4 regions of the Enterobacter nematophilus genome follow, and region 1 is predicted to be linked to each of the others. Evidence: predicted binding sites of a transcription regulator. Region 1 holds the regulator's gene; each other region holds the start of a gene.
The links. The regulator LexA, encoded in region 1, represses DNA repair genes until DNA is damaged. The targets are predictions, from matches to a motif close to TNCTGTATGTACATACAGNA.
Positions count from the first base shown of each region.

Region 2: the regulator LexA is predicted to act here: its motif matches at 2,993-3,012, upstream of sulA (SOS-induced cell division inhibitor SulA).
Region 3: the regulator LexA is predicted to act here: its motif matches at 4,565-4,584, upstream of dinB (DNA polymerase IV).
Region 4: the regulator LexA is predicted to act here: its motif matches at 4,211-4,230, upstream of rmuC (DNA recombination protein RmuC).

Region 1 covers NZ_JAPKNE010000010.1:67,903-75,247, reverse strand. Annotated here, with positions in the region: gene gntU (gluconate transporter) at 1-63, shown strand, start outside; gene plsB (glycerol-3-phosphate 1-O-acyltransferase PlsB) at 181-2,601, opposite strand; gene OSH03_RS19725 (diacylglycerol kinase) at 2,756-3,124, shown strand; gene lexA (transcriptional repressor LexA) at 3,233-3,841, shown strand; gene dinF (MATE family efflux transporter DinF) at 3,905-5,242, shown strand; partial or broken gene OSH03_RS22120 (hypothetical protein) at 5,239-5,313, shown strand; gene OSH03_RS19710 (CsbD family protein) at 5,363-5,572, shown strand; gene zur (zinc uptake transcriptional repressor Zur) at 5,621-6,133, opposite strand; gene OSH03_RS19700 (cupin domain-containing protein) at 6,249-6,737, shown strand; gene OSH03_RS19695 (conjugal transfer protein TraF) at 6,963-7,345, shown strand, end outside.
Region 2 covers NZ_JAPKNE010000001.1:927,020-934,364, reverse strand. Annotated here, with positions in the region: gene OSH03_RS04515 (AAA family ATPase) at 1-350, opposite strand, end outside; gene matP (macrodomain Ter protein MatP) at 537-989, shown strand; gene ompA (porin OmpA) at 1,053-2,108, opposite strand; gene sulA (SOS-induced cell division inhibitor SulA) at 2,463-2,972, opposite strand; gene OSH03_RS04495 (TfoX/Sxy family DNA transformation protein) at 3,190-3,816, shown strand; gene yccS (YccS family putative transporter) at 3,773-5,935, opposite strand; gene OSH03_RS04485 (YccF domain-containing protein) at 5,954-6,400, opposite strand; gene helD (DNA helicase IV) at 6,524-7,345, shown strand, end outside.
Region 3 covers NZ_JAPKNE010000006.1:66,565-73,909, forward strand. Annotated here, with positions in the region: gene OSH03_RS16010 (NADH:ubiquinone reductase (Na(+)-transporting) subunit B) at 1-89, shown strand, start outside; gene OSH03_RS16015 (Na(+)-translocating NADH-quinone reductase subunit C) at 82-876, shown strand; gene OSH03_RS16020 (NADH:ubiquinone reductase (Na(+)-transporting) subunit D) at 869-1,507, shown strand; gene nqrE (NADH:ubiquinone reductase (Na(+)-transporting) subunit E) at 1,514-2,110, shown strand; gene nqrF (NADH:ubiquinone reductase (Na(+)-transporting) subunit F) at 2,121-3,344, shown strand; gene nqrM ((Na+)-NQR maturation NqrM) at 3,344-3,547, shown strand; gene OSH03_RS16040 (glycerophosphodiester phosphodiesterase family protein) at 3,578-4,438, opposite strand; gene dinB (DNA polymerase IV) at 4,597-5,655, shown strand; gene pepD (cytosol nonspecific dipeptidase) at 5,717-7,174, opposite strand.
Region 4 covers NZ_JAPKNE010000013.1:58,681-66,025, reverse strand. Annotated here, with positions in the region: gene ubiB (ubiquinone biosynthesis regulatory protein kinase UbiB) at 1-1,272, opposite strand, end outside; gene ubiJ (ubiquinone biosynthesis protein UbiJ) at 1,269-1,874, opposite strand; gene ubiE (bifunctional demethylmenaquinone methyltransferase/2-methoxy-6-polyprenyl-1,4-benzoquinol methylase UbiE) at 1,888-2,643, opposite strand; gene rmuC (DNA recombination protein RmuC) at 2,710-4,167, opposite strand; gene udp (uridine phosphorylase) at 4,307-5,068, opposite strand; gene OSH03_RS21230 (dienelactone hydrolase family protein) at 5,324-6,130, shown strand; gene metE (5-methyltetrahydropteroyltriglutamate--homocysteine S-methyltransferase) at 6,174-7,345, opposite strand, start outside.

The DNA.
Region 1 (7,345 bases):
GAAACCATCCTCGGCACCACCGGGGCCATTGTCGGGATGATTGCCTTTACGCTGCTGAGCTAAATGCGGTGATTTAACAAGGCTCAAAAATAAGGCCCGGTAGCGTTAGCGCTTACCGGGCCTTTTTATTATGCAGAACGTCAGGCCGGGCAAGGTGAACCACTACCCGGCTTTTTTACATCACTCGCCCTGCGTCGCGCTCTCAATCGTCAGGCGCACATCAGACGTAATCAGTTCAGCCAGCATCTGATAAACCTTCAGCGTCTCTTCCGGCTCAGCATCGCCCGTATCGCTGATGAAGCCTTCGTCACGCAGCGTCAGCACCAGAGAGCTGAAGACCGCCTTGTCGAAGAATTCTGGGGCGTTAATGCCGTGCAGAACGGACAGGCGCTGCGCCAGCGTTCGGCTCTCTTTCTCCAGCGTGCCGCGGTTGATCGACGGGTTCGCGCTCAGCAGCCAGAACGTAATGGCGTAGCGCTGCAGCGTTTCGCGCGCGCCGGCCGCCAGCAGTTGCAGGGTGCGGGAGCGTGACGGATTGATGTGCAGCTCGTCGTCCGCAACGGTGATCAGCCCCTGACGGCGCAGCTCTTCCGTCAGTTTATCCAGCTCAACGGCCAGCTCTTCCTTGCTCCAGCGCAGGAACAGCTCCGCTTTCAGCATCGGGTAGAGCGTCTCAACGTGGCGCAACAGCTCCTGACGTGAAATCCGGCGATGCTGGGTGATAATGGCCGCCATGAGCGACGGCAGCATCAGCATATGAGCGATGTTGTTGCGGTAGTACGTCATCAGCACCGCCTGCTCGCGCGGCAGAATGATGATGTCGCCGATCGTGTCTTTCTCGACTTCGAACTTGTTCATCTGCAGCGCGTGATCGATAAGCTCGCTGGCGGTAGCAGAAGGGGCTGTCGAATCAACCGAGTACGGCACGTTACGCATCATGTCCAGGTAGCAGTCCAACTGCTCCGTGAGCTGTTCACGGGTCAGGGAACGCTGACGGGAAGCCAGCAGCGCCGTACAGCACAGGTTCATGGCATTGGCCGCACCGGCGTTGTTAATGCGCACCATCAGCTCGGACGCGATGCCGTTCACCGTTGGCGTCAGCCAGGCCGGACGAACCGCTTCGATAGGGTCGATGGACTCGCGCCAATCCGGAACATGATGGTTCAGATACGTCATCAGCGGCATCGGCTCGCCAAAGTTTACGTAGCCCTGACCCAGGTTGCGTAACTTGCTCAGGCCACGCAGCATCTGCGGCAGGCTCTCTTTCTCTTTGGTCGCACCACGCAGCTCTTTGGCGTACGTGCCCACTTCCATCACGTGCTCATAGCCAATGTAAATTGGCACCAGCGTAATCGGACGGGTTCCTCCGCGCAGCATCGCCTGAATGGTCATCGACAGCGTGCCGGTCTTCGGATCGAGCAAACGACCGGTACGGGAACGACCACCCTCCACGAAGTACTCTACGGAATAGCCGCGGCTGAACAGCTCGCCGAGATACTCGCGGAACACGGTGGAGTAGAGCTTGTTGCCCTTAAAGGTACGACGAATAAAGAACGCACCCAGGCGGCGGAAGATCGGGCCTGCTGGCCAGAAGTTCAGGTTAATACCGGCGGCAATGTGCGGCGGTACCAGCCCCTGATGATAGAGCACATAGGAGAGAAGCAGGTAGTCCATGTGGCTGCGGTGGCAGGGGACATAGACAATCTCATGGCCGTCGTGCGCCAGCTGCCGCACACGTTCGGCGTTATGCACGTTGATGCCCTGATACAGGCGGTTCCAGGTAAAGCCGAGAATACGATCGGAAAGACGAATCATCTCGTAAGAGAAGTTCGCTGCGATCTCTTCCATCAGCGCAATGGCGTTCTGCTGGGCTTTCTCATGGGAAATTTTCTTGCTGCGCGCTTCGTCTTCAACGGCGCGAGCAATCGCTTTAGAGGCCAGCAGCTTGTTGAACAGGTCCTGACGCGCAGGGAGACGCGGTCCTACGGCCGCCAGGCGCTGACGGGCGAAGTGCATACGCGCCACGCGCGCCAGTTTTTGCGCGATGATCTTGTCCGTGCCGTGCTCGTCCGCCATTCGGCGAAGGGAGACGGAAGGGGAGAAGCGCACAAAGCTGTCGCGTCCCAGCCAGGAGACCGCGAAGAACTTCTGGATGCCGTTAAGCATGCGCAGCGGCGGGTTCTCTTCGCCTTTTTCGCGGCCCGGACGGCGACCAAACATCACCGATACCGGCACCATCTGTACATCCAGGTCAGGATTGCTGCGGTGCAGGTCGAGATAGTCGTGGAACAGCTTGATGGACTCTTCTTTCGGCGTGTAATAGGTGAACACGCGCGGCCCACCGTGGATGAACACGTAGCGCGGCAGCAAAGTGCCGTCAACTTCCAGCGGTTCAAGAGGGTCGGGTAAATCATGCGCCAGACACTGGGCGCGAAGCGTTAGCAGGTCCGCCTTCGAGTTATAAGGCAAAACGTACATAATAGGGCGCGACGTATCGAGCCCCAGTTCCAGCGCGGGTTCTGCTGGGATAGACTTGCTTTTTACCAGTATGCTTAATGGTAAATTAAGTAATTTGTAGTAAATTCGTGGCCAGCCGGACATAAACGATGTAAAGCCTCTGGTTAATAATGCAATTGCGGCGCAAGGATAACAGAAAGCGCGCAAAATTTCTGTTGTTACCCGTCATACTTCAGGCGGCAGCGAAACGCGCTTCAGCCCCTGTTACTGACGCTCTTTTTTAAAAAAGGTTCTTTTAATGGCCAATAATACCACTGGGTTAACGCGTATCATCAAAGCTGCCGGCTATTCGTGGAAAGGTTTCCGTGCCGCCTGGGTTAATGAAGCTGCTTTTCGCCAGGAAGGTGTCGCCGCTATCGTCGCGGTTATCATCGCCTGTTTCCTTGATGTAGATGCCATTACCCGCGTGCTTCTCATCGGTTCCGTACTTCTGGTGATGATAGTGGAAATTCTCAATAGCGCTATTGAGGCTGTGGTCGACCGGATCGGCTCTGATTTCCACGAGCTCTCTGGCCGCGCGAAAGATATGGGCTCTGCCGCTGTGCTGCTGGCGATTATCACAGCAGCCATTACCTGGGTCACGCTGCTTTGGTCACATTTCCGATGAGCCTCGAGGAATAATTAAGTCCCTGGTTTTTTGTGCAGTTTTTGGTTCCAAAATCGCCTTTGACTGTATATACTCACAGCATAACTGTATATACACCCAGGGGGCGGAATGAAAGCATTAACGACCAGGCAGCAAGAGGTGTTTGATCTCATTCGGGATCATATCGGCCAGACGGGTATGCCACCCACGCGTGCGGAAATCGCGCAGCGTCTGGGCTTCCGTTCTCCGAATGCTGCCGAGGAACACCTGAAAGCGCTGGCGCGTAAGGGTGTAATTGAGATTGTGTCAGGCGCGTCGCGTGGTATCCGCCTGCTGGTGGAAGAAGAGACGGGCATTCCGCTGATTGGCCGCGTTGCCGCAGGTGAACCGCTGCTGGCACAACAGCATATAGAAGGTCACTACCAGGTCGATCCTGGTATGTTCAAGCCGAGCGCTGATTTCCTGCTGCGCGTTAGCGGGATGTCGATGAAAGACATCGGCATTCTTGATGGCGACCTGCTGGCCGTTCACAAAACGCAGGATGTGCGAAACGGCCAGGTGGTGGTTGCGCGCATTGATGACGAAGTGACCGTTAAACGCCTGAAAAAACAGGGTAACACCGTTCAGCTGTTGCCTGAAAACAACGAGTTCACCCCGATTGTGGTCGACCTCCGCGAACAGAGCTTCTCTATTGAAGGTCTGGCGGTTGGCGTGATTCGCAACGGCGAATGGCTGTAATCTCTTCCTGACAGGCTACGCTTCCGCTGTAGCCTGCTTCATTTTCCATTCCCGGTATTTCTCATGTCACTGCTGACGGCATCTGATAAGGCATTGTGGCGTCTTGCCCTGCCGATGATTTTCTCCAATATCACCGTGCCCTTGCTGGGTCTGGTCGATACGGCCGTTATTGGTCATCTCGATTCCCCTGTTTATCTTGGCGGCGTGGCGATTGGCGCGACGGCAACCAGCTTCCTGTTTATGCTGCTGCTGTTTTTACGTATGAGCACTACCGGGCTCACGGCACAGGCGTATGGTGCGAAAGACCCGTTACGTCTGGCGCGTGCGCTGGTGCAGCCGCTGATCCTGGCGCTAGGCGCGGGGATGTTGATTGTTTTACTGCGCACGCCCCTGATTGACCTTGCGCTCCATGTTGTTGGCGGTAGTGAGGCGGTACTGGAGCAGGCGCGTCGCTTCCTGGAAATCCGCTGGCTCAGCGCGCCCGCTTCGCTGGCAAACCTGGTTCTGCTGGGGTGGCTACTGGGCGTGCAGTACGCCCGTGCGCCAGTGATTTTGCTGGTCGTGGGAAACCTTCTCAACATTGTGCTCGATCTCTGGCTGGTGATGGGACTGCATATGGACGTGCGCGGGGCGGCGCTGGCGACGGCGATTGCCGAATACGGAACATTTTTCATTGGCTTGTGGATGGTCTGGCGCGTGCTGGCGATGCGCGGGATCTCCCTTGCGCTGCTCAAAAACGCATGGCGCGGCAATATCCGCAGGCTGCTGGCGCTCAACCGTGACATCATGCTGCGCTCGCTGCTGCTGCAGCTCTGTTTCGGCGCGCTGACGGTTTTTGGTGCCCGTCTTGGGCCCGAGATCGTCGCGGTGAATGCGGTCCTGATGACATTACTGACCTTTACCGCCTACGCGCTGGACGGCTTCGCCTATGCCGTTGAGGCGCATTCCGGGCAGGCGTACGGTGCGCGGGAAGGTGGGCAGCTTCGGGATGTCTGGCGAGCAGCCTGTCGACAAGCGGGACTGGTGGCGCTGGCGTTTGCACTGATTTACGCCTGTTTTGGCCGTGACATTATTGCATTACTCACTTCGTTACCGGCTTTACGCGAACTGGCGGACCACTACATCGTCTGGCAGGTGATCTTGCCGGTGGTGGGCGTCTGGTGCTATCTGCTGGACGGCATGTTTATCGGTGCAACGCGCGGGGCGGAGATGCGTAACAGTATGGCGGTCGCGGCGGCGGGGTTTGGTTTGACGCTGCTGACGCTTCCCTGGCTGGGTAATCACGGTTTGTGGCTGGCGCTTGCGGTATTCCTCTCCCTGCGCGGCCTGTCGCTTGCCTTTATCTGGCATCGGCACTGGCAAAATAATACCTGGCTTCCCTCCCGTCACGATATATCGTGACGGTTAAAGATTCCGAATATGAAATTAACCGCCGAATCCTTAGCTACAATTATTATCACGTCCAGCAGAAAAGAACGTAACGGACGTTACGACCCGACGCTTAACTAAGAGGACACGATGATGAATAAAGACGAAATCGGCGGCAACTGGAAGCAGTTCAAAGGTAAAGCGAAAGAACAGTGGGGTAAGCTGACTGATGACGATATGACCGTCATTGAAGGCAAACGCGATCAGCTTGTCGGTAAAATTCAGGAACGTTACGGCTACGAGAAAGATCAGGCGGAAAACGAAGTCAAAGACTGGGAAACCCGTAACGACTACCGCTGGTAACGCTGAATAACCCACACAGGCGGCTCTAAGCCGCCTTTTCTTTTGCCCTTAACGCGGCTTTTTCTTTACCAGAATAGAGTGGTCGTGCTGACACGCATCCTGATGCCGGCAGGCTTCCACCTCAACGCATGCTGAACACAACCCGTGTGCTTCAATCACGTTATGGCGCAGGGCAAAACCCATTTTTGCCGCCAGCGAATGCATGATGTCTTCCACGCCTTCCGCACCCTCTTCTTTTACCACGCCGCAACGATCGCAGATAAACATGGCCGATGTGTGCGTTGGCTGATCGAAAAGATGGCACAGGACATAGCTGTTTGTGGATTCAACCTTATGCACAAACCCTTGTTCCAGCAGGAAATCCAGCGCGCGATACACCGTCGGCGGTTTAGCCTGCGGCTCGCTTTCGCGGAGCAGGTCGAGCAGATCGTAGGCGCTGATGGCGCCCTGTTGCAGGCTCATCAGGCGTAAGACTTCAAGGCGCTGCGGGGTCAGGCGCACATTGCGTTGCGCGCACAGCTTTTCGGCCTGCGCTAACAGCTCTTTTGTGGACTTATCCATTTAGCACCTCGGATGTTCTGGGACGTAAAACCCTCACTTTATCATGTTCTGGCAAAAACACCGATATCCGCCAGGCTGTGCTATACCTGACGCATCGCAAACCGGGAATGTAACCATGAAGAAACCAGACTGTATCAAGCACTGGCGCGACGTAGAAGGGCCAGATGACGCCACCTACCCCGACAGTAATGAGCTTTTTTCCATCGGTGCACCGCTGGCGCGCAGGCTGGGCCTCAGGCGCATAGGCATTCATCATGAGCGTTTACCGCCGGGGCGTCGAACGTCTTATCCCCATGCGGAAAGTGACGAAGAAGAGTTTATCTACGTGCTTGAGGGCTATCCTGAAGCCTGGATTAATGGCTATTTGTGGAAGCTTGAACCCGGCGACAGCGTGGGCTTTCCCGCCGGAACGGGGGTGTGCCACACCTTTATCAACAACACCGAAGAAGAGGTGCGGTTACTGGTGGTGGGTGAGGCCAACAAGAAGCAAAACCGCATCTACTATCCGCTTAATCCGGTCTATGCCGCCACGCGAGAGGACCGCTGGGTGGATCATCCCCCTCAATTTTTCGGGCCACATGATGGAAAACCTGTGAAAAAATAATTTCCTCTTCTATAAATATTGAGGGCCGTCACAAATTACAACAGGCCGTAAGGAAGTTTTACTTAGGGAGTGAATTAGCGGGTCTTTTTATCTTTATTCACAGCAATAGTTCGCGCCTGTTTGGGGGATAACAGACAGGGGTTATTTCATAACAGACTATAAGACGGGCATACTGTGAAAAAACATTTTAAATTTTCGGTGGTTAGCATAGCTGTCTCCTTGTTTATGGCAAATCAGGCGGGAGCAGCCAATACCTGGACAGAATCACGTAGCGACGCGATGGGGGGGACCGGCGTTGCTTCGGGCAGCTATGGTAGCGGGGCGTTAATCAACCCCGCGCTGCTGGCAAAGGCAAAACCGGACGATGATGTGACGGTCATTTTGCCGTCCGTTGGCGTACAGGTGACGGATGAGGACAATCTTCAGGACGAGATTGATACCATCAACGACAAAATCAATCACTATAAGGATGTGGTTGATAACCTTACGCCAGTTGAGGTCATCACCAATCCGCTAGGCTCGATTAACCAGTTCCAGGGCGCGGCCAAAGATCTGGCCGATGAGCTGGACTATCTCAAGGGTAAAACCGCACGCGCGACGGCAGGGGC
Region 2 (7,345 bases), on a different contig from region 1:
ACCTCGCCTTTAGCAGCAAAACGACCGTCTGCCTGGTCCGCCGGTTCGAAGGTAATATTATGCCCCGCGATACGATACTGGCCGCCAAATACCGCGTTGGTGTCCGGCCGCAGCTGGCGCATGGCATCCCCAAGCAGCGTCAGATATTCCGCTTCTTCCGGGGCTTTCAGCAGCATGAAGGGCGATGTCGCCCACGGGCTTAACGTCTGTTCCAGCGCATAATGTAAGCGTGGTTGCGTATCGCTAAGGATGAATTCGTGTTCTTTTGCGAGATCGGGCTGTGCAAACAGTTCCTGATAGCTCTCGGCATCCGGAACAAGGTCACGCCATGCTAGTTTCGTAATGGTCAAAGTTGATGTTTTTTAGTCAGATGTAAAAGCGTGGAGTATACCGTAAGCGGGGGGCTCTACCCAAGCAGGATTGGGTATTTCAGCAGGCGGATTGGCTGCACTCACTCACAGGATATGATTTCTTTTCAGCAGATTGCTAAAAAACTGATATTCTGAACAGAGTTACGTGGTAACACTGAGATCGCAATGAAATATCAACAACTGGAAAATCTCGAAAGCGGCTGGAAATGGAAGTACCTGGTCAAAAAGCACCGTGAAGGGGAGCTGATCACCTGCTACATCGAAGCCAGCGCTGCGCAAGAAGCCGTGGATATTTTGCTGACCCTCGAAAATGAACCGGTACAGGTTAATGGCTGGATTGAGAAGCACATTAATCCCGCGCTGTTAAACCGGATGAAGCAAACTATCCGCGCGCGACGTAAACGGCATTTTAATGCCGAGCATCAGCATACCCGGAAAAAATCCATCGACCTTGAATTCGTGGTCTGGCAGCGTCTGGCCGGGCTGGCGCAACGGCGTGGTAAGACCCTGTCGGAAACCATCGTGCAGCTGATTGAGGATGCCGAACATAAAGAGAAGTACGCCAGCCAGATGTCGTCACTGAAAAACGACCTTCAGGCGTTGTTGGGCAAAAAATAGATTTTTGTTTTCTTCAGACAATAAAAAACCCCGCATGGCGGGGTTTTTTTATAAGACGATAACTTATGCCGCTGGCTGAGTTACAACGTCTTTAACGCCTTTAACTTCGATCTCTACGCGACGATCTGGTGCCAGGCAGTCGATCAGTGCAGCGCGAGCTTTAACGTTGTCACAGGTGTTGCCAGTAACTGGGTTAGATTCGCCCATACCACGTGGGGAGATCTTGTTAGCTGGGATACCTTTAGAGATCAGGTAATCAACAACAGACTGAGCACGTTTCTCAGACAGTTTCTGGTTGTAAGCGTCAGAACCGATGCGGTCGGTGAAGCCCAGAACCACTACAGAACCGTCTTTAGGATCCAGGTTGCTCAGCTGGGTGTACAGCTGATCCAGTGCCTGCTGACCTTCTGGTTTCAGGGTCGCTTTGTTGAAGTTGAACAGAACGTCAGACTTCAGAGTGAAGTGCTTGGTCTGTACTTCTGGAGCTGGAGCCGGCGCTGGAGCAACAACTGGTGCTGCATCTTCCTGCTGGCCGAAACGGTAGGAAACACCTACGCTCAGCATGCCGTTGTCTGGACGAACGCCAACGGTAGCACCGTCACCGATGTTGTTAACCCACTGGTATTCCAGACGGGTAGCGATGTCACGGGTCATAGCCCACTCAACGCCACCAGCGAATACTGGGGAAACGCCAGTGTCATGGTCGTCGCCAGCGAGGTTGTTGCTGGAGTCTGCACGCCATACCATGCCGCCCAGACGGGTGTACACGTCCAGATCGTCAGTTACTGGGTAACCCAGTTTAGCGGTCAGCTGAACGCCCTGAGCTTTGAAAGCGCCATTGATGGTGTCGCCTTTGTATGGCATACGACCTAACCAGTCGTAACCCATTTCAAAACCAACATACGGGTTAACCTGATAGCCACCGAACGCACCTGCACCAAGCTGGCTCTCGTGAGTAGGGCCATCGTTGTTCAGGCTGCTGTTGTACCAGCCAGTGTCGTGGAACTGAGACCAGCCCAGTTTACCACCTGCATACCAGGTATTATCTTTCGGAGCGGCCTGCGCTACGGTAGCGAAGCCAGCCAGTGCCACTGCAATCGCGATAGCTGTCTTTTTCATTTTTTGCGCCTCGTTATCATCCAAAATTCGCCATGAAGGTCTCAAGAGAGAATCACGGTTAAATCCTTCACCGGGGGGCGTGGTCAAATATAAATCTACCGATATCTTCGGCTTAGGCCGAGCACCCCTGGCGATGTAAAGTCTACAACGTAGCTGAAAACTTACAAGTGTGAAGTCTGTCAGGCATATGAAAAAAAAAGTTCCGTATACCTATTATTTAACATTTTTAGAACGAATTTTGTGCAATAAAATTAAGGAGAACCGCACCAGACAAGCCTTGCCGCAATTTTGAGGCCGGGAACTAAAACCGCATCTTGCGGTCAAAAAAAATTCCAGGAAAAATCTTAATTTCACTCAATGATACAAATTTGAGTGAATTTTTAGCCCAGAAAGTTGTCCTCTGCGATAAGAATCTGGACGAACCGGGCGCATGATAAACCCGATCGCATTCCCTTCTTCAGCCGCTTCGGTCAGACGAAAATGTTCCTCTTCCGTCAATTCTTCCGGTAACCACCCGATCACCACGCTGTAATTTCCGGTACGTAACGCGCGAATCATCGACTCGACGGTATCGCAGGGAGAAAGCTGGTTGATCTGCATCACCTTTGCCAGGGGCAGGCCTGCGGACTGCACCCATTGACGGCTCAGTTTCTGCTGTGGCGTCAGCCAGAGCTGCCAGCGCGATTGCTGACCAAGCTGCTGTAATAACGGAAGCAGCAGGAGTTGGGTCAACAGAGGCTGGTCTTCACGGTAAACCACTTCACTAATAAGCCCCGTCGAAGCACCCCCAACGGTGTTCTGCGCGACAGTGCCCGCGGTAGAGGAGAGAGAAGTTGAGCGATTTGCATAGCCTGAAGTGTACATATTCATTCCAGCCCTGTAGTTACTGTATGGATATACAGTAACCCCTGTGTGCATAAAGATCAACCTCATTTTCGGAAAGCGACTCGCAAAATTCATTCAATGTTGATGCCCTTCGAAAAATCATCTTGCTCAACGACGCTAAGTTGCCTATTTTCCTGCTAACGGATCCGCTAGTAAGAAATTTCGTTGTTACTTTATGATTTTGAAGGGAAATATCATGAAAAAGATATCTTATGAACGGATTTATAAATCCCAGGAATACCTCTCACCGCTGGGTGAAATTCATCATCGCGCGCTGTTCGGCGGCTATACCCTGGCGGTGGATGATGCGGTTTTTGCCATGGTGTCAGACGGTGAGCTCTATCTCCGCGCCTGTGAAGAAAGCGCAAAATACTGTGTGAAAAATGCCGCTTCTTTTTTGACCCTGATGAAGCGGGGCCGTCCGGTGCTCCTCAACTATTACCGGGTGGATGACGGGCTGTGGCAGGACAGGGAGCGTCTGCTTCAGCTCTCCTCTTTCGCACTCAATGCGGCAAGAAAAGAGCGTTACCAGCGCCATCAGCGCAATCGACTTAAGGACCTGCCAAACCTGACCTTTCAGCTGGAAGTACTGCTCTTTGAAGCGGGCATAACCAACGAAGAAACGCTGCGGGCGCTTGGCGCCAGGGAGTGCTGGCTAAAGATGCGGGCAAAAAATAAAGCGCTGAGTATTAAAGTGCTCTTCGCGCTGGAAGGGGCGATCGAGGGGCTGCATGAGGCGGCACTCCCGGCCGGCATTCGCCGGGAGTTGACGGAGTGGTTTAATGCGCTGCCTGAGCCACAGGAGAATCACTCCTCCAGGTAGCGATTTGCTGTTGCAGACGGCAAATTTCTGGCAGCAGGGCGATGAGCAGGCCAATCTGCTGAAGCACCAGAGGCGCTTTGCTGTCGTTCCCGGGCTCAAGATGCGCAATACGTTGGGTCAGTTCATCCAGCGCCTGCCTCACGCGCGGTTCATCGGCTGGCCGGTGATGCAAAGCATCGTCGACATAACAGACCGCGTCATCCAGCAGGTTGAGGATGCCCGGGTTGGTGAGTTTTTCACGGTGGGCGCCCAGCGTGGAAATGTAGCTGGTGAAGGTATGGTTCAGGCAGAGCAGCCGGAAAGCCGTCTCACGAATCTCGGCCGTGGCGCGAGGCTCCGTTGACATATTAGAGACGACCGAGGCCAGTTCTGCATCGCTGTTGTGCGCATCGCGGCGCGCTATCCGGTAAGCCAGGCGGTTATCGCGGCCCTGATGGTACTGCTCAAGGATGGCATCCAGGTATCGGCAGTTGGCGTTCATGGCCCTGTCTAACACGCGCGGTAGATTACGGAAACGCCAGTCCGGCCAGATAAAGCTGACGGCGGCCCAGGCGATAGCGCAGCCAATCAGGGTATCGAGCACGCGGGGCAGGGCGACCTCGAACCCTTCACCCAGCAGGTTAAAGCAGAGCAGAACCAGCAGCGTGATGAACATGGTGGCATGGGCGTACTGCACGTTGCGAAACGCGAAGAACAACACGCCGGTAATCACGATCAGGATCAGCTGTCCTTCAATGGACGGCACGAAATAGAGTACCGGAAGGCCGATCGCGACCCCGACCAGCGTGCCGATAATACGCAGCGCCAGGCGGTGTCGGGTGGCGTTATAGTTCGGCTGACAGACAAACAGGCTGGTCAGCAGGATCCAGTAGCCGTGGTGCAAACCGGTTATCTGGATAAAAGCATACCCCACGCATAAGACCAGGGACATTCGCACCGCGTGGCGAAACAGCGCCGATTCCGGCGTGAAGTTGCGGCTCAGACGTAGCCACATATCGCTCACGCTGTGCACGCTGTCATCTGCAAGCTGGTTATCCATCTCGCTGCCCGGCAGCGCCATCGCCTGCTCGGACTCAATCGTCGCCAGCTGAGCATCAATCGCCCGCAGGTTGTTGAGCAGAAAACCCAGCGCTTTGATCTGTTCCGGTGACGTTCCGCTGGCCTGCACGCGGTCGAGTGCCGCATCAAGATGGCTAAACACGCGTTCGAAGCGGGAGTCGTGCTGATAGGGCGTGCGCAGAAGAATGGAGCGCGCGAGCTGCTGGCATGCCTGAGACTGCATGGAAAGCAGGCGCTGGAAGCGGAACATGACGTCGCTGTAGCGGAACTTCTCGCGCAGGGCGGCATACTGAACGTGCGAGGAGCTGGCGCGTTCATGAATGTCCTGAGCGGCAAAATAGTAGTGTAAGGTTCTGCGCGTTCCCCGCTGGCCGCGATCCCCGCGCAGTCGGGTAAGAAGCGAGGCTTTCGTCTGGTTTAGGGTGGCGACCAGCTGGCCGTTTGCCAGCGCCAGATCGTAAAGCGGCGCCTGGCTTTCTTCTTCGATATCCGGGTCGAACAGCCGGGACTTTAGTTCAAGATAGTGGGCTAGCTGCTCATAGCTGCGAGCGAGGTTATCCTGCAAAGGGCGAACCGGGAAGATCAGATGACCGGTTAACGTCAGCAGGTTATACCAGATGGCGCCCAACAGCAGCAGCACAGGCTGCTGGTACCACTGGTCGTACAGGGAAACGCCCAGCATGGTATAGATGGCGATCAGCAAGGCACCGAAGGCGATAGTGGCGTAGCGCTGCCCCAGACCGCCCAGCAAAATAAACCCGCTGGTGGAGAGCGTCAGGCCCAGGGCAAACAGCCACGGCCAGGGGAAAAGCAACTCAACGGACGCGGAGGCGATAAAAAAACAGACCAGTGTAATGACCAGGTTCCGCAAACGCCCGGCCAGGCGATCGTCCAGATCCGCAAGCGCCCCGGCCACCACCCCCAGCGTGAGCGGGATGGTGAGCTTGACATCATTCAGCCACCACGGCAGGGCAGCCGTGCCGCAAAGAGCGATAAAAATCCTGACGTTGTAGAGCCAGGCGCTGTTCCAGGTATAACGGCGAAGCAGTGGGCTTAGCATAAACGCGGCCAGTCCTTTTTACTGAAAACGACGACGTGCGTTCGCTTCACGCGCCGCCTGGGCTACCTCGACCGGAACCACCCTGCGCCCGACGGGCCAAAGGGCGATGGCGGCGATCTTAAAGTTCGCGAGCCCGACCGGAATACCAATTATTGAGATGCACTGCGCAATACCGGCAAAAATATGCATGATGCACAGCCACCAGCCGAAGAAAATCAGCCACAGAATGTTCAGCAAAGTTCCCCCCGTATTCATCAGGGCGCTCTTGCTCTCCGGGTTCAGCTCGTTAACGTGGATAGCTTCGTTACCGTAGGGGATGAAGGACAGTTTCGTGATTTCCCAGCAGGAGCGGGTCAGGGGAAGCGTGAAAATCAGGACGATGCTCACCAGCGTGGCAAAAAGCCAGGAAAGGGTGGTGGCAAAACCGCCCAGCACAAAATTCAACACATTCAGAACGGTACGCATAAACCCTCACTTCCTTTCGATAAAATTAACGCCCAATGATTGTAACGTTTTTTTAGGCTGGAGCACCTTAAAACTGGCAGTTAAACTGTCAGGTAAATTATCTCTTCGTGGATTTGGCGGGACATGGAACTGAAAGCAACTTCATTAGGCAAACGCCTGGCGCAACACCCCTATGACAGAGTTGTTCTGCTCAACGCCGGGGTGAAAGTCTCCGGAGAACGCCACGAATACCTTATTCCGTTTAATCAGCTTCTGGCTATTCACTGCAAGCGCGGGCTGGTGTGGGGCGAGCTGGAGTTCGTTCTGCCTGACGACAAAGTCGTTCGCCTTCACGGCACCGAGTGGGCGGAAACCCAGCGTTTTCATCACCACCTGAACGCGCTCTGGCAGCAGTGGAGCCATGACATGAGCGAAATTGCCGCTCAGGTGCTGCAGCAGGTGCTGGACGATATTGCGCAAAGCAACGCGCAACAAACGTGGCTGACTCGCCAGCAGACTGCCGGATTGCAGCAAAAGATCCGGCAGGCACTCTCGGCGCTGCCGCTCTCCGTGACGCGCCTTGATGAGTTCGACAATTGTCGCGACGCCTGGCGTCAGTGTCAGGCCTGGCTGAACGATATGGATAAAAGCCGGCTGGCGCATAACCAGGCCTGGACGGACGCCATGCTCACCCAATACGCCGACTTTTTCAGTACGGTGGAAACTTCACCGCTCAACCCTGCTCAGGCGCGCGCGGTGGTCAACGGCGAGCAGTCGCTGCTGGTGCTTGCGGGGGCCGGAAGCGGTAAAACGTCGGTGCTGGTGGCGCGTGCGGGCTGGCTTCTCACGACCGGGGAGGCCGTTGCCGATCAGATCCTGCTTCTGGCTTTTGGCCGTAAGGCGGCCCAGGAGATGGACGAACGCATCCAGGAACGCCTGCACACCCGGGACATCACCGCCAGAACC
Region 3 (7,345 bases), on a different contig from region 1:
TGGCCATTCTGTTTGCCAACCTGTTTGCGCCGCTGTTCGACTACCTGGTCGTGCGCGCCAACATTAAGCGGAGGAAGGCGCGTGGCTGAGATTAAAAATAACGACAGCATCAGCAAAACGCTGCTGGTGGTTTTGGTGCTGTGTCTGGTCTGCTCCATCGTGGTTGCCGGCTCTGCCGTAGGGTTAAAACCGCTCCAGCAGGAGCAACGCGCGCTGGATAAACAGCGCAACATCCTGGCCGTAGCCGGGCTGATGCAGGAAGGCATGACTAAGGACGACGTCGCGGCCGTGTTTGCTGAGCGCATTACCGCGCGGCTGGTGGATTTAAAAACCGGCGAGCTGATGGATAAAGACCCGGCGAAATACAACCAGGCGCTGGCGCTGAAAGATCCACAGATGAGCACCGTGCTTGATGCCTCGCAGGATCCGGCAGGCATTAAGCGCCGCAGCAACATCGCGGAGATTTACCTGGTGCGTGATGAGCAAAAGCGCGTGCAGGAAGTGGTTTTGCCGATCTACGGTAACGGGCTATGGTCAATGATGTACGCCTTTGTGGCACTGGATACCGATGGCCGCACGGTCAAAGGCATTACTTATTACGACCAGGGCGAAACCCCGGGGCTGGGTGGTGAAGTGGAAAACCCTAACTGGCGTGCGCAGTTTGTCGGTAAAAAAGTGCTCGACGAAAACGGCCAGCCCGCGCTGAAGGTGGTGAAAGGAGGCGCGCGTCCCGGAGATGAATTTGCCGTTGACGGCCTTTCCGGCGCTACGCTCACCTCTAACGGGGTACAGCACAGTTTTGATTTCTGGATGGGTGAACTGGGCTTTGGTCCCTTCCTGAAAAATGTACGTGAAGGAGCGCTGAACAATGGCTGATACGGGTGAACTGAAAGAAGTTAAAAAAGTGCTGATTGGCCCACTTTTAGCCAATAACCCGATAACCCTGCAGGTGCTGGGAGTCTGTTCAGCCCTGGCGGTGACCACTAAGCTGGAAACGGCGGTGGTGATGACGATGGCGGTAACGCTGGTGACGGCGTTTTCCAGCATGTTTATCTCCATGATCCGCCACCACATCCCTAACAGCGTGAGGATCATCGTGCAGATGGCGATCATCGCCTCGCTGGTGATCGTGGTCGATCAGCTGCTGCGCGCTTTCGCCTACGAAACCTCGAAGCAGCTTTCGGTGTTTGTCGGCCTGATTATCACCAACTGCATCGTGATGGGGCGCGCTGAAGCCTACGCCATGAAAATGCCGCCGCTGGCGAGCTTTATGGACGGTATCGGCAACGGCCTGGGCTACGGCGTGATCCTGCTGACGGTCGGTTTCCTGCGCGAGCTTATTGGCAGCGGCAAGCTGTTTGGCGTTCAGGTGCTGGATACGGTACAGAACGGCGGCTGGTATCTGCCGAACGGCCTGTTCCTGCTGGCCCCAAGCGCGTTTTTCATTATCGGTTTGCTGATCTGGCTGATTCGTACGTTGAAGCCTGAACAGCAGGAAAAGGAGTAACCGACAATGGCTCATTACCTGAGTTTATTTGTGCGCGCGGTGTTTGTTGAAAACATGGCGCTCGCCTTCTTCCTGGGCATGTGTACGTTCCTTGCCGTTTCTAAAAAGGTCTCGACGGCATTTGGCCTGGGCGTGGCGGTCACCGTTGTGCTGGGGCTTTCGGTTCCGATTAACAACCTGGTGTTCAACTTCGTGCTGCGGGACAGCGCGCTGGTGGAGGGCGTTGATCTCAGCTTCCTTAACTTCATCACCTTCATCGGGGTGATTGCGGCGCTGGTACAAATCCTGGAGATGATCCTCGATAAGTATTTCCCGTCGCTGTACAACGCGCTGGGGATTTTCCTGCCGCTGATCGCGGTGAACTGCGCCATCTTTGGTGGCGTCTCGTTTATGGTGCAGCGTGATTACAACTTCAGTGAATCGGTGGTGTACGGCTTCGGTTCCGGTATCGGCTGGATGCTGGCGATTGTCACCATGGCGGGGATCCGTGAAAAAATGAAATATGCCAACGTGCCCGCTGGGCTGCGTGGCTTAGGGATCACCTTTATCACCACCGGCCTGATGGCGTTGGGCTTTATGTCCTTCTCCGGTGTGCAGCTATAAGGGCTAACAGATGGAAATTATTCTTGGCGTGGTGATGTTCACGCTGATAGTACTGGTGCTGTCAGGGCTGATTCTGGCGGCGCGCGCAAAGCTGGTTAATTCCGGGGATGTGATCATTGATATCAATGACGATCCGCAGAACCAGATCCGCACTCCGGCAGGGGACAAGCTGCTTAATACGCTCTCGGGCAACGGGATTTTTGTCTCGTCAGCCTGCGGTGGAGGCGGCTCATGCGGGCAGTGCCGTGTGACGGTGAAAGAGGGGGGCGGAGATATTCTGCCAACTGAACTGTCGCATATCACGAAGCGTGAAGCGAAAGAGGGTTGCCGCCTGGCGTGCCAGGTCGCGGTGCGTCAGAACATGAAGATTGAGCTGCCGGAAGAGATCTTCGGCGTGAAAAAATGGGAGTGCGAGGTTATCTCGAACGATAACAAAGCTACGTTCATTAAAGAGCTTAAGCTGCGTGTCCCTGAAGGGGAGAGCGTGCCGTTCCGTGCAGGCGGGTATATCCAGATTGATTGTCCGGCGCACACCGTGGCGTATGCGGACTTCAACGTGCCCGATGAGTACCGGGCCGACTGGGATAAATTTAATCTCTTCCGCTTTGTTTCCGAGGTAAAAGAGCCCGCGCTTCGCGCCTATTCCATGGCTAACTACCCGGAAGAGAAGGGCATTATCATGCTCAACGTGCGTATCGCCACGCCGCCGCCAAACGTGCCTGACGCGCCGCCGGGCGTGATGTCGTCGTATATCTGGTCCCTTAAGCCAGGGGACAAGGTGACGATCTCCGGTCCGTTCGGTGAGTTCTTTGCTAAAGATACCGACGCGGAAATGGTCTTTATCGGCGGCGGTGCGGGTATGGCCCCTATGCGCTCGCACATCTTTGACCAGCTCAAGCGGCTCGGCAGCAAGCGTAAAATCAGCTTCTGGTACGGTGCGCGCTCGCTGCGCGAAATGTTCTACGACGATGAGTTCGAACAGCTGGCGCGTGAGAACCCTAACTTCACTTTCCACGTGGCGCTCTCCGATCCGCAACCGGAAGATAACTGGACGGGCTATACGGGGTTCATTCACAACGTGCTGTATGAAAACTACCTCAAACAGCATCCGGCACCGGAAGACTGCGAGTTCTATATGTGTGGTCCGCCAATGATGAACGCCGCCGTGATCAAGATGCTGAAAGATCTCGGCGTGGAAGATGAGAATATCCTTCTTGATGATTTCGGAGGCTGATCGTGCTGACCTTTCTGGCAACCTTTGCGGTATTTTTGCTGGTGATCTTCGGCATGTCTTTAGGCTGGATCATCAAGCGTAAAAGCATTCAGGGCAGCTGTGGAGGTATCTCTTCCATCGGAATGGAAAAGGTGTGCGACTGCCCGGAACCGTGCGATGCGCGTAAAAAACGGATGGCTCGGGACCAGCATAGGATCATCTAGAAAAAGGCCGCTTCTTGCGGCCTTTTTCATTTATTTCCAGCTTTTGGCTTTGGCTGGCGAGTCCACAAGAACCCCTTCGGCACCCAGTGTTTTCGCCTTCTGGTAATCCTCTTCAGAGTTCACGCCGATAAAAATCAGATGGGCATTGCCCTGAGAGCGGAAGCAATCAACGGCCTCTTTGTCCCACGTTAATGTTGCAGGAGAGACACCTTCGCCTAAGGTGAATTTCTCAACCACCTCTACTTTTCGATTTAACTCAAGCCCATACCAGTAATCGTCCATTTTTTGTGAAGGAGGCAGACATTCGTGGCTCAGCGAAATCGTGGCCAGACGCGTGCGAGTCTCGCTGCGTGTGACAAAGCGGGGGATTTCGGCAGGCAATGCTTCCATATAGCGATCTTCGGTTGAATAGACGCGAACCCGATTCAGGCTGTTGGTCTCTTTCAATACGTTAAGCAGCGCGTTGCTCATGGTCGCCGGATCGGCATCCGGCGATTTGATGTCAATGAAAAATCGCGTGTCTGGCCAGGCGCTCAGTACCGACTTCAGCGTCGGTATCGGGGAATTAAGCAGGTTTTCCGGCAGGCCCTTATCTTTCCACTTCACGCTGGCATCCGCCTTTGCCAGTTCTTCAGCGGTATACTGTGACACCTTTCCCTGCAGATTGGTTAACGCTTTCAGATCGGCTGGTCGATAGAGAACCGGTACGCCATCCAGACTTAGCTGCACGGTTATCCAGACGATATCTGCTTTGTTTTCAAGCGCGAGCTTAATGGCTGGCAGAGTGTTTTCAGGTGCATCCGCAGTGCCACCCCGATGAGCGATGATTTCTGGATTTGCTGATGCAGCACTCGCCAGAAACAGTAGCGAAATCGATAGAATTTTCTTCATGAATGATTACCCTCCATTAATTCCCTAAATATATGTATATAAAGGCTTTATTACGAATGTTTGTAACACATTTATATGACAGCCGTGAGTAAGGAAAATAGCTGACGCATTTTTTGCCTTTTGTTATACTGTATATAAATACATGTGTGGTATGACCGATGCGCAAAATAATCCATGTCGATATGGACTGCTTTTTTGCCGCAGTGGAGATGCGTGACAACCCGGCGCTGCGGGATATTCCCATCGCCATTGGCGGCAGCCGCGTTCAGCGCGGTGTGATCAGCACCGCCAATTACCCTGCACGCAAATTTGGCGTGCGTAGCGCCATGCCGACGGCGATGGCGCTGAAACTGTGTCCGCACCTTACTCTTTTGCCCGGGCGCTTTGACGCCTATAAAGAAGCCTCAAACCATATTCGGGAAATTTTCTCCCGCTACACCTCACTGATTGAACCGCTTTCGCTGGACGAAGCTTATCTGGACGTCACCGATAGCCTGCACTGTCATGGCTCCGCTACCCTGATGGCGCAGGAGATCCGCCAGACCATTTTTAACGAGCTGAATCTCACCGCGTCGGCAGGCGTCGCGCCGGTAAAATTTCTCGCCAAAATCGCTTCCGATTTAAATAAACCCAACGGCCAGTACGTCATCACCCCTGAAGAGGTCCCGGCGTTTTTAAAAACGCTGCCGCTTGGCAAAATTCCCGGCGTAGGTAAAGTCTCCGCCGCGAAGCTGGAAAGTATGGGGTTACGTACCTGCGAAGACGTGCAGCGAAGCGACCTGGCGATGCTGCTCAAGCGCTTTGGGAAGTTTGGCCGCGTGCTGTGGGAGCGCAGCCAGGGCATCGATGAGCGCAGCGTAAGCAGCGAACGGCTTCGTAAATCGGTCGGGGTTGAGCGCACGCTGAGCGAAGACATCCATGACTGGTCGGAATGCGAAACCATTATTACGGAACAGCTCTATCCGGAGCTGGAACGACGCCTGATCAAAGTAAAGCCTGATTTACTGATTGCCCGACAGGGCATAAAACTGAAATTTAACGACTTTCAACAGACAACGCAGGAGCACGTCTGGCCGCGCCTGAATAAAGACGATCTTATCGCGACAGCGAAAAAGGCGTGGGAAGAGCGGCGGGGCGGAAGGGGAGTTCGGCTTGTGGGACTGCATGTCACATTACTGGACCCGCAGTTAGAACGTCAGTTGGTTTTGGGATTGTAATAGCCCGGTGGCACCAGATTGTTCACCCTCTCCCTTGAGGGAGAGGGCTGAGGTGAGGGTATTACTTCGCAGGAATCGCCTTCAGCAGTTCCGTCAGCAGCGTCCAGTAATGGCCGACGCTTTCGATATGAACCTGCTCATCCGGCGAATGTGGACCGGTAATGGTTGGCCCGATGGAGACCATGTCCATGTCCGGATACGGCTTCTTGAACAAGCCACATTCCAGACCCGCGTGGATCACCTGGATGTTCGGGGTGCTGTTGAACAGACGCTGATAAGTTTCACGCACCAGCGCCATTACCGGAGAACTTGCATCCGGCTGCCAGCCCGGGTAACTGCCTTTTGCAGACGTTTTCGCGCCCGCCAGCGCACCCAGAGATTCCAGCATGCTTACTACATACTCTTTACCGCTGTCGATCAGGGAGCGGATCAGGCAGATAATTTCCGCGCTGTCGTCGCTCATGGTCACCACGCCCACGTTCAGAGAGGTTTCCACCACGCCTTTCGCCACGTCAGAGTTACGAATAACGCCGTTTGGCGTCGCGTTCAGCAGCTGAACGAAGCTGTCGCGAGACTGCGAGGTCAGCGCGGCTTTATCCGTAGACACAGATTCCAGCACCACGGTCAGGTTTTTCTCTTTCGCCGACAGTTCGTTTTTCAGGATATCCAGGTAGACGCTGGAGAGTTTTTTCAGCTCGTCCGCTTTCGCCGCTGGCACCGCCACGGTGGCAAAGGCTTCGCGTGGGATCGCGTTACGCAGGGTGCCGCCGTTGAAGTCCACCAGACGCAGGTCCAGCTCGGCCGCGTGGCCCGCCAGGAAGCGCGCCAGCAGTTTGTTAGCGTTACCCAGGCCCAGATGAATATCACCGCCGGAGTGACCGCCTTTCAGCCCTTTCAGCGTCAGCTTGAAGGTCTGGAAGCCCGCAGGAATCGCTTCGCGGGACAGCGGCAGGGTGGAGATGAAATCAATCCCGCCCGCGCAGCCCATGTAGATCTCACCTTCTTCTTCGGAATCGGTGTTAATCAGGATATCTGCCTGCAGCCAGTTCGCCTGCAGACCGAACGCGCCGTCCATGCCCGCTTCTTCGGTCATGGTCAGCAGCACTTCCAGCGGGCCATGCTCAACGCTGTCGTCTGCCAGCACGGCCAGCGCAGAGGCCATACCGATGCCGTTGTCCGCGCCCAGGGTGGTGCCGCGCGCTTTTATCCAGTCGCCGTCGATGTAAGGCTGGATTGGGTCTTTAGTGAAGTCATGAACGGTGTCGTTGTTTTTCTGTGGCACCATGTCCAGGTGCGCCTGCAGCACAACAGGTTTACGGTTTTCCATGCCTGCGGTAGCCGGTTTGCGGATCAGAATGTTGCCAACCTGGTCGCGCTCTGCGTGCAGACCTTTTTCCTTCGCCCAACCCATAATATGTTCGGCAAGCTGTTCTTCATGGTAGGAAGGGTGTGGAATGGAGCAAATTTTGGCAAAAATATCCCACAGCGGCTGCGGAGATAATTGAGACAGTTCAGACACGATAAGTCTCCTTGTCGAGGCGCTGCAAACAGGGTTGCAGGCCACAGGGTTAGCAGGTTAATAGTTACCACAAGACGGGCTTGCGAGATGCAACTGAGAATACCACTTTCTCTGCTGGCTGGTAGCATAAAGCATGTAAAAACTCAGGCAGGGAGCGCTAAACACTGGTTT
Region 4 (7,345 bases), on a different contig from region 1:
GTCTAACTGAGGATAGAGTTGTCGACCTACACCTTCAACGTAAAGTAATGTTTTCTGGAGTAAAACTAACTGCGGCTGAACTTCCATATTAAAGCGGCGAGCCGTATTGAACAGGTTTAGCAGCACGTGGCCGAAGGAGATTTCTGCCAGCGGTTTTTCAAAAATCGGTTCGCAAACGGTCCGGATAGCAAACTCGAACTCTTCGACGTTGGTGTCCGGCGGAACCCAGCCGGAATCAACGTGCAGCTCGGCCACCTTGCGGTAGTCGCGGTTGAAGAACGCGATGAAGTTCTCGGCCAGATAACGTTTATCTTCTTTATTCAGCGAGCCCACAATCCCGCAATCGATACCGATGTACTTCGGATCCTCAGGATGTTCGTAGCTCACGAAGATATTGCCCGGATGCATGTCCGCGTGGAAAAAGCTGTCGCGGAAGACCTGGGTAAAGAAGACCTGCACGCCACGCTCGGCCAGCAGCTTCATGTTCGTTCCCTGCTTCTCCAGCGCCACCACATCCGAAACCGGAATACCGTAGATACGCTCCATGACCATCATGTTCTGGCTGCAATAGTCAGAATAGACTTCAGGCACATAGAGCATCGGGCTGTTTTCAAAGTTGCGGCGCAGCTGAATGGCGTTTGCAGATTCACGCAGCAGGTTAAGCTCGTCAATCAGCGTTTTTTCATACTCCCGCACCACTTCCATCGGACGCAGTCGGCGGCCATCTGGTAACAAACGCGGCACCCAACGGGCCAGACGATAAATCAGCTTCATGTCGGCTTTGATGATCGGCAGGATATCCGGGCGGATCACCTTGATCACCACCTCTTTACCGTTCTCTTTCAGACGCGCAGTGTGCACCTGAGCGATAGAAGCCGACGCCAGCGGCTGTATTTCGAAGTCGTCAAACCAGGTTTCAACGGGAAGGTTACCCATCGCCTCTTCGATCTGTTTTTTCGCTCTCACCCCATCAAACGGGGCGACACGGTCCTGAAGCATCGCCAGCTCATCGGCAATGTGCGGAGGAAAGAGATCGCGGCGGGTTGAGAGCATCTGCCCGAACTTAATCCATACCGGGCCGAGCTCCTGCAGCGCCAGACGAAGGCGTTCACCCAGCGGCTGACCTTTATGGCGATTTGGCATCCAGAACAGCGTCCGCCGCCAGATCCTGAGCGGCAGCGTGATACGCATTTTGGGGATGAGCTCGTCGAGCCCGTAACTCAAAAAGGTGTGGATGATAAAATAGAGGCGCCGAATTTCACCAGGCGTCATTTGCCCTCCAGTTTTTCCAGCCGTTTGCTTAAGGCATCAACCGCACGTTCAACCGCGGCCGTTTCTTCTGCGAACCACGCCACTTCAAGTGGCCCGGGCGCCATGCGCCACTCTTCGGTCAGCACTTCTGCGGCATAACGCTGTTGGCGTTGCAGATTTTTGCGCAGGAACGCCGTGCCGCCATGAATAACTTTCCCGATCCCTTCAGCGGCGATGTCGCCAATAAAAGGCGCCAGCAGCTCTGCCGGGTCGAACTCAGCCAGATCGCTGAGCGCAACGAAGTTCTGCACGACCTGGATGTCGCCTTCCACTTCCAGCTCGCCGCTGCGGATAAGCGCCGTTAATTGCTGGCGATCGCGCAGTTTGGGCAGCACGCTCATATGGGTAATGACCGAGCAATCAGCTTCACCTTCCCACTCACCCAAAACGTCAAGCTGGCGTTCGCTGAAGACCAGCACGAGCGGCGTCGAGAACTCTTTTAACACAATGCGCAGAACCTTCCCGTTTAGCCGCTGACGTGCGGCTTTCAGCGCCGGAGCGCGATACAGGAAGGCATTCAGCACATTCTCGATGCCTGCGGTGACTAAGGGTTTAAAGGGCACGGGACACCTCCACTCAGAATTTGTAACCGCGATGCAGCGCGACGACACCCGCCGTCATATTGAAGTATTCAACGTTCTCAAATTCTGCATCCTGCATCATGGCTTTTAAGGTGTCCTGATCCGGGTGCATGCGAATTGATTCCGCCAGATAGCGATAGCTTTCCGCGTCGTTTGCCACCAGCTCGCCAATGCGCGGCAGCACGTGGAAGGAATAGGCGTCGTAGGCTTTGCTCAGCGGGTCGATAATCGGTTTAGAAAACTCGAGCACCAGCAGGCGTCCACCCGGCTTCAGCACGCGGTACATGGAGCGCAGCGCTTTTTCTTTATCGGTGACGTTACGCAGACCGAAGGAAATAGTGATGCAGTCAAAGGTATTGTCCGGGAACGGCAGCGCTTCGGCGTTGGCCTGCACGTATTCCACGTTCCCCACCACGCCGATGTTACGCAGCTTTTCGCGTCCCATTTTAAGCATGGAGTCATTAATATCAGCCAGTACAACGCGACCGTTTTCGCCCACCAGACGGGAGAATTTCGCCGTCAGATCGCCCGTACCGCCAGCCAGATCGAGAACCGTTTGTCCACGACGCACACCGCTGCAGTCGATGGTGAAGCGCTTCCACAAGCGATGAATGCCGAACGACATCAAGTCATTCATCACATCGTACTTCGCCGCCACGGAATGAAATACGTGGGCCACCATGTCAGCTTTCTGCGCTTTGGCTACAGTCTGAAAGCCAAAGTGCGTCGTGTCTTGTGAATCGTCAACCATCTCAGAGCCTGCTAATCAGTCAAATGTTCGTGAAGTGTAACAGATTGGGCGCAATTGCCCTACGATTCAACCACCGCGAAAGAAACGCGCTGGCTGTTCATCTGGCGATAAATCCGCCGCTAAATCGTTGTCCTGGCTGGCGGAATTTTGTTCATCCCTGCCTTCACGCAGCCGGAACTCTTCGTCCTGCGCTGTGGCCTGTTCGACCAATTCCGGATTAATCTCGCGTTTAACCTCCACCCCCAGGCTGCGGAATGCTTCAGCCTGCGCAAGCAGGTTGCCACGCCCCGAGGAGAGCTTTTTCATCGCCTGGCGGTAGTTATCCTGCGCTCGATCCAGGCTTTGCCCGACGGAGGACATATCGTCCACGAACAGACGCATTTTGTCGTACAGCTTGCTGGCGCGATCGGCAATTTGCTGGGCATTGCGGCTCTGATGTTCATAGCGCCACAGGTTGGCAATGGTCCGCAAAGCCACCAGCAGCGTGGTGGGGCTGACCAGCATAATGTTATTTTTCAGCGCTTCGGTGATCAGTTCGGGCTGTCTGTCGAGCGCCAGCAAAAACGCGGGTTCGACCGGGATAAACATCAGCACGTAGTCCAGCGAGCGCAGCCCCGGCAGCTGCTGATAATCCTTTCTGCCCAGCAGGCGAATATGGTTACGCACGGAAGCAATGTGCTCCTGCAGCGCCGATTCGCGCGTATAGTCATCTTCGGCGTTGAAGTAGCGCTCATAGGCCACCAGCGTCATTTTGGCGTCAATGACCACATCTTTGCCCTGCGGTAGACGCACGATCACATCCGGCTGCATTCGCGAGCGGGCATCGTTTTCAATACTCACCTGCGTTTCGTATTCATACCCTTCCCGCAGGCCAGAGGCCTCCAGCACGCGGGTAAGTACCACTTCCCCCCAGTTACCCTGGGTTTTGTTATCGCCTTTCAGCGCCCGCGTCAGGTTGACCGCCTCCTGCGCCATCTGGGCATTCAGCTGCTGAAGATTGCGGATCTCATGCGCCAGCGTGTGGCGTTCGCGGGCTTCCTGACCAAAGCTGTCCTGCACCTGACGGCGAAAGCCGTCCAACTGTTCGCGCAGCGGCGTCAGCAGGCTGTTCAGACTCTGGCGATTTTGCTCATCAACGCGGCGGTTGCTGTGCTCGAAAATGCGGTTGGCGAGGTTCTCAAACTGCTCGCTGAGGCGCTGCTCGCTGTTGATCATCTGGCGGATTTTGTCTTCGGCGTGCAGCTGGGTGGATTCCAGGCGGGTAGTCACTTCGCGAAGATCGGCCTCCAGCGAGGTGTTAATATCACGCAGGTTGCGCAGTTCGTTATTGAGCAGCTCGCACTCGTCGCGCCAGTGGTCGCTCAGCGCAAGCTGTTGTTTTGCTGCGCTAAGTTCGGCGACAATCTCTTCACGCTCCGCCAGCTGCTCGGCTTTCTGCTGCGCGTGCTGGTAGCTGGAAATCAGCCAGCCTATCCCCACGCCCGCCAGCGCAATCACCGCATAAATCAGGATTGAGATATCCACAATACCCCCTGCATCAACGTATTACCCGCACAAAATAAGATTGTGCTGTATAAACGTCCAGTTTGAAAGGGTTTTCCTGCGAGGCGCTACGCAAAAAATAAAGGCCGAACGCGTCGGCCTTTTATCTCAGCGAGGAGGACTAGATCAGGCGGCGGGCCGCTTCAACCACGATTTTCACCGCATGACTTTCGGTCTGCTTCATGGTTTCGGCGTTCGGGATTTCCTGCTGGGTACGGTTGACGATAACGCCCGCCACCATACCGGCACGCAGACCCTGGCTTGCGCACATGGTCAGCAGCGTTGCGGATTCCATTTCGTAGTTCATCACGCCCATAGACTGCCACTCTTCCATTGAGCCTTTGAAGCGGCTCACTACGCGGCCTGAGAAGGTGTCATAGCGTTCCTGGCCTGGATAGAAGGTATCAGAGGAGGCCGTCACGCCCACGTGAGTGGTTGCGCCCACGGATTTCGCTGCTTCAACCAGCGCGGTGGTACATTCGAAATCAGCCACTGCCGGGAATTCCATCGGCGCAAAGTGCAGACTTGCGCCGTCCAGACGCACGGATGCGGTTGTCACCAGCACGTCGCCGACGTTGATGTGCGGCTGAATCGCGCCGGTGGTACCGATACGCAGGAAAGTACGAATGCCCAGCTGCGCCAGCTCTTCCACGGCGATAGAGGTAGACGGGCCACCGATACCGGTAGAGCACACAATCACCGCTTTGCCATCCAGCTCTGCGCGCCAGGTGGTGAATTCACGATGGGCAGCCAGCTTGACCGGCTTATCCATCAGCGCGGCGATCTTTTCCACACGCTCTGGATCGCCAGGGACGATAGCGAGCGTAGCCCCTTGTAAATCGTTTTTAGTGAGGCCGAGATGAAAAACATCAGACTTAGACATAGGTGACTCCTCTGTGGGTCGGTTAGTCAGAAGAAGTAAAACGGTACTTTACAGAAGCGGTAAGCATAATTTCGTGACGCATCTCACCATGAATGAAAATGATTGCATTGAATTTCCATCAAAAAGTGATTCACATCACATTAACAAGTTATATCGTCGTGTGCTGCACAAAAGATAGACCGTTTAAGGCACTGTGGGTTGTTAACCTGGTGTCTATATTTACCTTTGCGCTAACTCATTGGTACGGAGAATGCCATGACTGAAAAAACCGGATTTGCACCTGCTGCGGCTCCGCATGCTTCAACCATCGTCTCAACCTCAGAAGAGGCCATTACGGCGGGCGAGACCTCCATCCCCTCTCAGGGGGAAAATATGCCTGCCTGGCACGCGCGACCAAAATCGGCAGACGGCCCGCTGCCCATCGTGATTGTGGTTCAGGAGATTTTCGGCGTTCACGAACATATTCGCGATCTTTGCCGCCGCCTGGCCCTTGAAGGATATCTGGCCGTTGCTCCAGAGCTCTACTTCCGTCAGGGCGATCCGAATGACTACAGCGATATCCCGACGCTGTTCAGCAACCTGGTCAGCAAAGTGCCGGACGCGCAGGTGCTGGCAGACCTCGACCACGTCGCCAGCTGGGCGGCGCGCAACGGCGGCGACCCGCACCGCTTAATGGTCACCGGTTTCTGCTGGGGTGGACGTATTAGCTGGCTGTATGCCGCGCATAACCCGCAGCTCAAAGCGGCCGTGGCCTGGTACGGCAAACTGGTGGGTGAAAAGACGCTGAACTCACCGAAACATCCGGTTGATATCGCTACCGATCTCAATGCCCCGGTGTTAGGGCTATATGGCGGTCAGGATACCGGCATCCCGCTTGATACCGTCGAGACCATGCGTCATGCGCTACGCGCGGCGAATGCAAAAGCGGAGATTGTGGTGTATCCGGATGCCGGGCACGCGTTTAACGCCGATTATCGTCCGAGCTATCACGCGGAATCCGCGAAAGATGGCTGGCAGAGAATGCTGGCGTGGTTTAGCCAGTACGGCGGGAAAAAAGCGTAAAAAAAGCCCGGTGGCGGCTACGCCTTACCGGGCCTGCGCGTTATCAAGCCTGACGCAAATTCTGCGCCGCCTTCACCATGTTGGCGAGCGCCGCACGCGTCTCCGGCCAGCCGCGGGTTTTCAGCCCGCAGTCCGGGTTCACCCACAGGCGTTGCGCCGGAATGCGCTGAGCGGCTTTTTTCAGCAGCGCCTCAATCCACTCCACGCTCGGGACGTTCGGCGAGTGAATGTCGTACACGCCCGGTCCGATTTCGTTCGGATAGTCGAACTCTTCAAACGACTCCAGCAGCTCCATGTCTGAACGCGAGGTCTCGATGGTGATGACGTCAGCATCCAGCGCGGCAATCGAATCCATGATGTCGTTAAATTCGCAGTAGCACATGTGGGTGTGGATCTGGGTGTCGTCCTTCGCCACCGCGGCGTTGATGCGGAACGCTTCCACGCCCCACTGCAGGTAGGCATCCCAGCCGCTGCGGCGCAGCGGCAAACCTTCGCGCAGCGCCGGTTCGTCAATCTGGATGATGCCAATGCCAGCCGCTTCCAGATCCGCCACTTCATCACGCAGCGCCAGCGCAATCTGTTTGGCAATGGTTTCGCGGGTCACGTCTTCGCGCGGGAACGACCAGCAAAGAATGGTCACCGGGCCGGTCAGCATGCCTTTTACCGGCTTGTCGGTCAGTGACTGGGCGTACTTCGCCCACTCAACCGTGATCGGCTCCGGACGGCTGACGTCACCGATGACCACCGGCGGCTTCACGCAGCGGGAGCCGTAGCTTTGCACCCAGCCGTTCTGGGTAAAGACGAAGCCGTCCAGGTGTTCACCGAAGTACTCCACCATGTCGTTACGCTCGGCTTCACCGTGCACCAGCACGTCCAGCCCCAGGCGCTCCTGCTCGATAATCGCCTGCTTGATGTGTTCCGCGATGCCGGTGCGGTAGTGGTTCGCATCCAGGTTGCCCTTTTTGAAGTCCAGACGCAGGCCGCGGATCTCGGTAGTCTGCGGGAAGGAGCCGATCGTCGTGGTCGGCCACGCGGGAAGGTTGAAGCGGGCGCGCTGGGCTTCGGCACGTACCTCGTACGGGCTCTGGCGCTGGCTGTCCTGGGCGGTGATGGCCGCCAGACGTTTTTCTACCGCCGGGTTGTGCACGCGTGACGAGTGACGGCGCGCCTGAATCGGTGCGCTCCAGTCGGCAATCGCCGCCGTGTCGCCGGTGT